Regions from separate parts of the Mesorhizobium sp. IMUNJ 23232 genome, predicted to be linked through region 1. Evidence: riboswitches for the same ligand, from Rfam matches in the RefSeq annotation. Region 1 holds a riboswitch; the other holds the start of a gene.

The links. A riboswitch is a leader RNA that binds a small molecule or an ion and turns the genes downstream of it on or off. The one in region 1 is predicted to bind S-adenosylmethionine.
Region 2: linked by a shared signal. The riboswitch ahead of metA (homoserine O-succinyltransferase) and the one ahead of ACH196_RS09610 (O-succinylhomoserine sulfhydrylase) in region 1 are both predicted to bind S-adenosylmethionine.

Annotation. Positions count from the first base shown of each region.
Region 1 covers NZ_JBIRCY010000010.1:24,537-28,952, forward strand. The annotation lists gene ACH196_RS09595 (lysine--tRNA ligase) at 1-1, opposite strand, end outside; gene ACH196_RS09600 (hypothetical protein) at 254-949, shown strand; gene ACH196_RS09605 (2'-deoxycytidine 5'-triphosphate deaminase) at 950-2,038, opposite strand; SAM riboswitch at 2,111-2,188, shown strand; gene ACH196_RS09610 (O-succinylhomoserine sulfhydrylase) at 2,245-3,438, shown strand; gene ACH196_RS09615 (hypothetical protein) at 3,531-4,416, shown strand, end outside.
Region 2 covers NZ_JBIRCY010000016.1:56,135-60,550, reverse strand. The annotation lists gene ACH196_RS14170 (acetyl-CoA carboxylase biotin carboxylase subunit family protein) at 1-529, opposite strand, end outside; gene ACH196_RS14165 (hypothetical protein) at 607-900, opposite strand; gene metA (homoserine O-succinyltransferase) at 1,052-1,993, opposite strand; SAM riboswitch at 2,048-2,125, opposite strand; gene ACH196_RS14155 (calcium-binding protein) at 2,199-4,031, opposite strand; gene ACH196_RS14150 (globin domain-containing protein) at 4,347-4,416, opposite strand, start outside.

The DNA.
Region 1 (4,416 bases):
TCGTGTCGTTCCTAGATCGTCCGTTGAAACCGGCGCCGGGCCGGAGAAGCCGCATTCCCTATTCGGCGAGAGCGGGAGCGTCAACGTTTCGCGGCCGAATTCGCGCACCAGGGCTTCGCCATGTTCAGCGGCGGTCGCTCGCCGCCCTGCCAATGGTGTCGGCCATGACGGCGCCGCGTTCACCGATCTCAAGGCGTTGCGCGCTGAAGTGAGAGAGCTTAGCAACAGCCGGGTTTGAAATGAGGAGGCGGAAGTGACATCGAGGAATGGAAGAAGCCAAAAACCGAGCACAGTTCCTGTCCTGCTTATGTTTGCCGCGGTTATTCTCGTTTGGGCAGTCACTCCGTTCGTGATGAAGTTTTTCTTCATTGGGATGGCGGAACGCGGCCAGGCAGGAGATCTTTACGGGAGCATAAATGCACTATTCTCCGGGCTTGCTTTTGCCGGAGTTATCGTTGCGATCCTGCTCCAACGGGAAGAATTGTCGCTCCAACGCCAAGAGTTGATCGACAATCGTGCCGAGTTGATCAGATCAGCCAATGCTCAGGAAGAATCACAAAAGGCACTCAACAAGACAATTTATGCACAGACGTTCAAGGTCGCATTGGACATCATCGAATCGCAAGACGCGCTAAGCGCAAGAGGCTATATAGCTCATTTCCGAAAAGATTTCGATCTTCCCGTTTCGTTTTGGAGCAAAGCCCAATTGACCGCCGCTGAGGCTGCGGCGCGGAAATTTGAATCTGTGGGGACGATGGTCAGGCAAGGTCTTCTTCCGGCAGCATATATAATCGACACCTGGAGCGTGCCAATTCACCGCAACTGGCACATCTTGGCTCCGTACATTCAGAAGCTGCGCGCGGATAGGTCTGATCCCTACGCCGGAAGGGACTTTGAAATGCTGGCTCATCTGTCCGCGCAGTTCTTGAGCGACAACAAGACGACCTGACTAGCGAAAATGCTTCGACAGCTTCAGCCCCTGCGCCTGGTAGTTGGAGCCGAGGTCGGTGCCGTAGAGCGCCCGCGGCGCGGCCAGCATGTGCTCGTAGACGAGGCGGCCGACGACCTGGCCGTGTTCGAGGATGAACGGCACCTCGTGGCTGCGTACTTCCAGCACGGCGCGGCTGCCCGTGCCGCCGGCGGCGGAGTGGCCGAAGCCGGGATCGAAGAAACCTGCATAGTGCACGCGGAACTCGCCGACCAATGGATCAAAGGGCGTCATCTCGGCGGCGTAGAGCGGCGGCACGTGCACCGCCTCGCGGCTGACGAGGATGTAGAACTCGTCGGGATCGAGCACCAGTTCGCCGGGCTCACCGCGCCGGTAGAGCGGCTCCCAGAAATCGAATACGTCATGCGCGGCGCGCTTGTCGACGTCGACGATGCCGGTGTGGTGTTTCCCGCGATAGCCGACCAGCCCGTTGGCGTCGCCCATCAGGTCGATCGACAGCGCGATGCCGCTGCCGGAAATGTTGGGCTCCTCCGAGGCGACCAGGGTCTCCGTGTCGTGCAGCGCCTGCAGCGCAAACTCGCCGATCACCCCATTGCCGGTGCGAAAGCGGATTTGGGAAAGCCGCGAGCCGGTGCGCACCACCACCGGGAACGTGCGCGGGCTGACCTCGAGATAAAGCGGTCCTTCGTAGCCGCCAGGGATCTTGTCGAACTCCTGGCCGCGGTCGGTCATGACGCGGGTAAAAATATCCAGCCGGCCGGTCGAACTCTTGGGATTGGCGGACGCCGCGACCTCGGCTGGCAGCTTCAGGCTTTCGAGAAGCGGGACGATGTAGACGCAGCCCGTCTCCAGCACCGCGCCGTTGGCAAGGTCGATCTCGTGCAGCTTCAGCCGGTCGAGCTTTTCGGCGACCGTATGCCTGCCGCCGGGCAGGAAGCTGGCGCGCACGCGGAACGCCTTGTCGCCGAGGCGCAGGTCGAGGCTGGCCGGCTGGATCTGGTCGCCGTCGAGCGGGCGCGCGGCTGCAAGCGCACCTGACTGGAACAGGTCTGCGATCCGATGATCCGGAAGGATGCCTTCTCCGCGCACGTCGTGCTCCAATTCGATGCCTTGCTTTAGCCAACCACATGATTGACGCAAGCGCACGACAGGTCTAAGGGAAACTTATCCCGTGGTGATTTGGCCGGTCGGCTTGCAGCCACGTTAAACAAGTCGCTAAAGGACCGTCGGGCCGCAAGGCCATATGGACCGGTTGCGACTTTCGCGGCCGGTTTTTTTGTTTTTGGGGGTTACCCATGGCGCATGACCATCAACGCAACTGGAAGCCGGCGACCAGCCTGGTGCACGGAGGCACGCTGCGCTCGGATCACGGCGAGACGTCGGAAGCGATCTTCCTCACCCAGGGCTACGTCTACGAGACCGCCGAAGCCGCCGAGGCCCGCTTCAAGGGCGAGAACCCCGGCTTCATCTATTCGCGCTACGCCAACCCCACCGTCGACATGTTCGAAAAGCGCATGTGCGCGCTGGAGGGTGCGGAGGATGCGCGGGCGACATCCTCCGGCATGGCGGCGGTGACCTCGGCGATCCTGTGCGGCCTGCGCGCCGGCGACCATATCGTCGCGGCCCGCGCCCTGTTCGGCTCCTGCCGCTGGGTGGTCGAAACGCTGGCGCCGCGCTACGGCATCGAGGCGACACTGGTCGACGGCACCGACATCGCCAACTGGGAAAAGGCGGTGCGGCCGAACACAAAACTGTTCTTCCTGGAAAGCCCGACCAACCCGACGCTGGAAGTGGTCGACATCGCTGCGGTCGCAGCGCTCGCCAATTCGATCGGCGCGCGGCTGGTGGTGGACAATGTTTTTGCTACGCCGCTGCAGCAGAAGCCGCTGCAGCTTGGCGCGCATGTCGTCGTCTATTCGGCCACCAAGCATATCGACGGCCAGGGCCGCTGCCTGGGCGGCGTCATCCTCTCCGACAAGAAGTGGATCGACGAGAACCTTCACGACTATTTCCGCCATACCGGCCCCAGCCTGTCGCCGTTCAACGCCTGGACGCTGCTGAAGGGGCTGGAGACGCTGCCGATCCGTGTGCGCCAGCAGACCGAGAGCGCCGGAAAAATCGCGGACTTTTTGGCCGAACGGCCTGAGGTCGCCCGGGTGATCTATCCCGGCCGCGCCGATCATCCGCAGGCCGATGTCGTGGCCAAGCAGATGACCGGCGGCTCGACGCTGATCTGCATCGACCTGAAGGGCGGCAAGCAGGCGGCCTTCGCCTTCTCGAACGCGCTGGAAATCATCCTGATCTCCAACAATCTGGGCGATTCAAAGAGCCTGATCACTCATCCGGCCACGACCACGCACAAGAACCTGACCGACGAGGCGCGCGCCGAACTGGGCATCGGGCCGGGCACGGTGCGGCTGTCCGTCGGGCTGGAGGATGCGGGCGACCTGATCGAAGACATCGAGCGGGCGCTGAAGGCGGCTGCCTGACGCCGGTTCGACCAGGCACAACACGCGCAGTTGGCATCGGTGGCGCGAGCGGCTAGGCTCTGCCGAGCCTGCCCTTCCGATGGAGCGTCGTCTTGCGTGTCCTTCTTCCGATCCTGATCGTCGCCTTCGCCGCTCCCGCCGCCGCCCAGACCGTGGATGGTCCGGGCGCGACGCAACTCTCCGACACGCTGTCGCGTTATGTCGGCAAGACCGCCTTCGAAAAAGGCATCGTAAAGGTCGCGGCCGATGGCGACGCCTACCGGATCGACTTCGATTTCAACCGCATTGCCTCCCTGTTTCCGCCCCAGGACATGGTCAAGTATGAGGTGTCGTCTTACGGGCTGCGGGTAAAGCCGCTGGCCGACGGAACCTGGCAAGTCGACGGCGCGCTGTCCCCTGACGGCTGGGTCGAGATCAGCCAGCCGCCCATGAAGCAGCGTTTCCAGTGGACGGTCAGCGACGGCAAGATGAGCGGCGTCTTCGATCCCACGCTTGGCGCGTTCTCCAGCGCCACCGGTTCGCATTCCGGCATCAAGCTGGTGACCGAGGCTCCAACGGGCCGAGGCGAAACCAGCTACGGCGCGGGCACGGTCTCGATAAGCGGGACGAAGTCGGCAAATGGCGGCATCGACTTCACCTCGAAGCAGGTCATGGCGGACTTTGTCCAGAGCCAGAACGTCGTCGACCCCGAGAACAACACCAACTTCCCGATGGAAATGAAGGCCGCGTCGCTGTCGCTGGATGCAAATGGCACAGGGTATAAGTGGGGAAGCCTGCTCGATATGCTCGCCTTCGCGGTAACCAACAATGACGAGGCGAAGGTCAAAGCCAATCAGGCCGAATTGAAATCGCTGCTCTCCGCGGCGTTGCCGCTGTGGGAGCATGTTGATGGCACCTATGGATTTTCCGATCTGTCGGTGACGACGCCGGTCGGCATATTCCGGACCGGCAAGGCTGGCGTTTCGGTGGCCATGGACG
Region 2 (4,416 bases), on a different contig from region 1:
GGAAGAAGGCGTCGAGCTCTTTTGCGTTGGAGATCTTGAAGGTGTTGCTGGCGCCGGACCCCGAGTCCGGCTTGACGACCACCGGATAGCCGACGCGGCGGATGAAGGTCAGCGCGCCGGCGCGGTCGGAGCACTTTCGTTGCGGGATGGTGTCGACGCCGCTCTTGCGGAAGAAGGCCCGCATGCGCGACTTCTTCTTCAAATTCTTCACGAAATCGAGCTTGGTTCCGTAGATGTTGAAGTCGGTGCGGATGCCGGCTTCCAGCTCCAGCCAGTGCTCGTTGAGCGATTCAAAACGGTCGATGCGGCCCCATTTGTGGATGAAATGGCCCATGGCGCGCAGCGTCAGGTCGTAGTTCTCCATGTCAGCGACACGGTAGTATTCCGACAGGGCCCCGCAAAGCATCGGATCGAGACTGTCATAGGGTGCGTCGCCGATGCCGAGCACCGTTGCGCCGGCCTTCTTCAACCGGTCGCAGAAATCCGCCCCCGTCGACGGGAAATGCGGGGAGAAGAAGACGAAATTCATGCGACGCCCTCCACGTGCCGCGCAAGGGGCGCGGCAAACCGAGTGTCGTGTATTTTTGGGCGGCGCGGAAGGGGCGGTTATTGCCCCTTGATGACCTTCCAAAGTGGCGTGCCGGCCCTGTGCGCGTCCATGAAATCCTTGCCCGTGATCCGGCCCTGCTGCACGCCGGCTAGGACCCGCTTGCAGAACAGTTCTGGCACCTTGTCCCTGCTGACGCGCATGAGCTGCGAAAGTTCAGTCAGCGATTCGCTGCGCCAACCGGCCACCCGCTTACTACACCACGGGATGTATTCTGCCGCCGTCTTCGGCGTCTGCATGCAGCCCGACAGAGCGGCGACCGCGGCGACCGCAATTATTGCGATTCGTTTCAAGACCATGTCCCCCGACATTTCGCGTCAAAGTAGCGAATTGCCGATCAGACGCAAGCGTGCAGCGAATGAAATTCGAGGCAAAGGTACCGCCCGCGCAACAACGTCGCTTGCCTGCCAGCAAAGTTCGCGGCGTGGCCCGTCCGGCGGGCGGCTACTGTATGACAGACTCCGCGCTGGCCCTGCCGATCTCCTCCAGTTCGTAAGGCGTGGTCTGATAGACTTGGTTGATCCAGTTGCCGAACAGAAGATGCGCGTGCGAGCGCCAGCGGTTGAGCGGCGGGCGTGCCGGATCGTCGTCAGGATAGTAGTCGTGCGGCACCTCGATGGGCGTGCCGGCGGCCACGTCGCGGTCGTATTCTTCCTTCAGCGAAGTGGAATCATATTCGATGTGGTTGAAGATATAGAGACGGTTGGCGGTCCTTTCCGAAAGCAGGCAGGGCCCGGTCTCATCCGATTCCATCAGCAGTTCGAGCCCCGAACCAACGGGAATGTCGGCCGCCCGCACCTCCGTCCAGCGCGAGACAGGAATAGCGAAATCGTCGGAGAAACCGGCGAGATAAGGCGAGGCCGGCGCATTGTTGCCGTGGCGGAACACGCCGAACGCCTTCTTGTCTAGTGTGTGCTTGGGAACGCCATGAAAGTGCCAGGCCGCCGCCATCGCCCCCCAGCAGATGAAGAAGGAGGAATGGGCGTTGGTCGTCGTCCAGTCGAGGATGCGCGTCAGCTCGTCCCAATAGTCGACCTGCTCGAATTCCAGCAGCTCGATCGGCGCGCCGGTGATGATGAAGCCGTCGAATTTTCGGTCCGCCACCTCCTCCCAGGTCTGGTAGAAGGAAATCAGGTGGTCCTCGGGTGTGTTCTTGGCCTTGTGGTTGCCGACGCGCACCAGGGTCAGCTCGACCTGCAGCGGCGTGGCGCCGAGCAGGCGGGCGAACTGCGTCTCGGTGCGGATCTTGTTGGGCATCAGGTTGAGCAGCCCGATCTGCATAGGGCGGATGTCCTGGCGCATAGCCGTGCGCTCGTCCATCACCGAGACGCCCTCGCGCACCAGCACGTCGCGGGCGGGAAGCTGGTTGGGGATCCTGATCGGCATGGCGCTGCCTCCAAAACAAAAAACCGGCCGCGAAAGTCGCGCCCGGTCCAAACGGCTTATTTGCCGACGGCCCTTTAGCGACTTTTTTAACGTGGCTGCAAGCCGACCGGCCAAATCACCACGGAAGTTCGACGGCTGACATACTGCCGGCAGTCAAGGGCGTCAATGGGGAGCCGCCGCCACGAATGGCGGCGGCTCGTTGCCGTCAGAATTCGATCCAGTCCGGCGAGCCACCATTGAGCAGCGACGGGTTGAACAAAGTGCCGTCGGCAATGGCATGGTTGAACGCCGCCACGTTACCGTTGCCGACGATCTTGGCGAAGGCCTGCCAGCCGTCGTCTGTCATGGCGAGCAGCGCCACCGAATTGTCCATCTCCACCGCGAGCACCCGGCCGACATAACTTTCTCCGATCTCCGGCTCGTCGGCGAGAAAATCGTTGAATCGGATCATGTCTTCGCCAAGCACGAAATCGCGGATGGAATCGGTACCGGTGTCGCCACCGGAGAAGGCGAACTGGTCAGCGTCGTTGCCCCCGAACAGGATGTCCGTCCCGGCGCCGCCGCGAACATAGTCCTCGCCGTCGCCGCCGGAGAGCGTGTCGTTGCCGCCCTCGCCCTTCAGCAAATCGTCACCGTTGCCGCCCAGAACGCTGTCGTTGCCCAGGCCGCCCAGCACCGTGTCATTGCCGTTCCCGGCAAGCACGGCATCGTTGCCGGCTTTCGCGTTGACCCAGTCCGAGCCATTGCCGGAGTCGATGACGTTCGCCGCGGCGCTGGCGCTGATCAAGTCATTGCCTGAGCCGGTGCGGAAATTCTCGAAGCCGGCAATATTGTCGGTGAAGCCCGACTGCACCGCCGTGCCCATGCTGGCGCGGCCGATGTCGATCACCACGCGCGCGAAGCCTTCCCACACGGCCGTGTCGACGCCGTCGCCGCCCCTGAGGGTGTCGCTGTTGGCGCCGCCGACAACGGTGTCGTTGCCGTTGCCGCCGTTGATCACGTCGAGACCGGCGCTGCCGTAGAGGAAGTCGTTGCCATTGTCGCCCCTGAGGTCGTCTCGTTCGGCGCCGCCGACGATCCTATCATTGCCGTTGCCGCCATAGATCACGTCGAGGCCGGTGCCGCCGTAAAGCTCGTCGTTACCGTCGCCGCCAAGCATCTTGTCATGCCCTTCGTCGCCACGGATCTCGTCGTTGCCGGCGAGGCCGTTGAGCGTGTCGTCCCCGGTTCCGCCATGCAGTTCGTCGGCGGACGCGCCGCCCACCAGGACATCGACGCCGGCGTCGCCGAAAGCGAGGCCGCTGCCTTCGATCAGCAGCGTGTCGTTGCCCTCGCCTCCCAACAGCACGTTGTGGCCGGTGCCGCCGTACAGGAAGTCGTTGCCGTCCTGGCCGTAGAGCCTGTCGTCGCCGGAACCGCCTTCGACGGTGTCGTTGTGGGCGCCGCCAAAGGCGTAGTCGTTGCCGCTGTCGCCCTTGATGGTGTCGCTGCCGGACTCGCCGTAGAGCCTGTCGTTGTGGCTGCCGCCGAAGAGCTTGTCATTGCCGCCCTCGCCGTGGATTACGTCTTCGCCGTTGCCGCCGATAAGCGTGTTGGCGCCGTTGCTGCCGCGGATCACGTCGCTGAAGGCGGTGCCGATGGCGTTCTCGATGCTGTAAAGATGGTCGTCACCGAAGATTGTCTGTCCGGACAATCCTTTCCACTTGGCGACGCCATAGCCCCCCGGAACGGAAAGATCGATGTCGATCGCTCCGGTGTAGTGCTCGTAGGCGATCGTATCGGTACCGGAGCCGCCAAACATGTGGGCGTTGCCATCCACGCCGTTGTTCAGCCGGTAGAGTCCGGGCCGATCGCGGATGATCACGTCGTTGCCTTCCCGGGCCTCATAGATGCCGTCCCAGAATATCTGGACGGTCCCCGACGACCCCGCATCCCATTCGGTGTGCTCCCAATCCGCAACCGCCGCGTGGGTGAGAATTGCCGTGTCGTGGCCCTTCGTGCCTAGTATCGACCTGTATTCATTGTTGTTGTCGCTCATGTCATTTCTCCTCATTGCTCGGGCCGACCTCTCGGGCCTGGACCGTCGCGGTGGCGTTTCGCGCCCCGGAAAATTTCGGCGCGCAGGGTTTCGCCCGCGATTCGCTCGAACCGCGGAGCGTTTCACCGACCCAAATGGATTGATTAAGATTATTCGGTGCGGAGTGTCGGAAGGCCCGCAGCCGGTCGGGGGCGAGAGATAGCCCTATCGGCGAATCCTGCGAACCCGCAGAACTGCATCGTCTTCATGCGGATTTTCCGGAAAGGTCCCGCCGGCAGGCAGAAATACCGCTGCGAGAAGGACCCGGCGATGCCGCTACTGCGCGGCTTCCAGCACCGGCTCGTCGAGGTCGGCCAGGTTCTCGACCTCGATCCCGTAGGCGGCC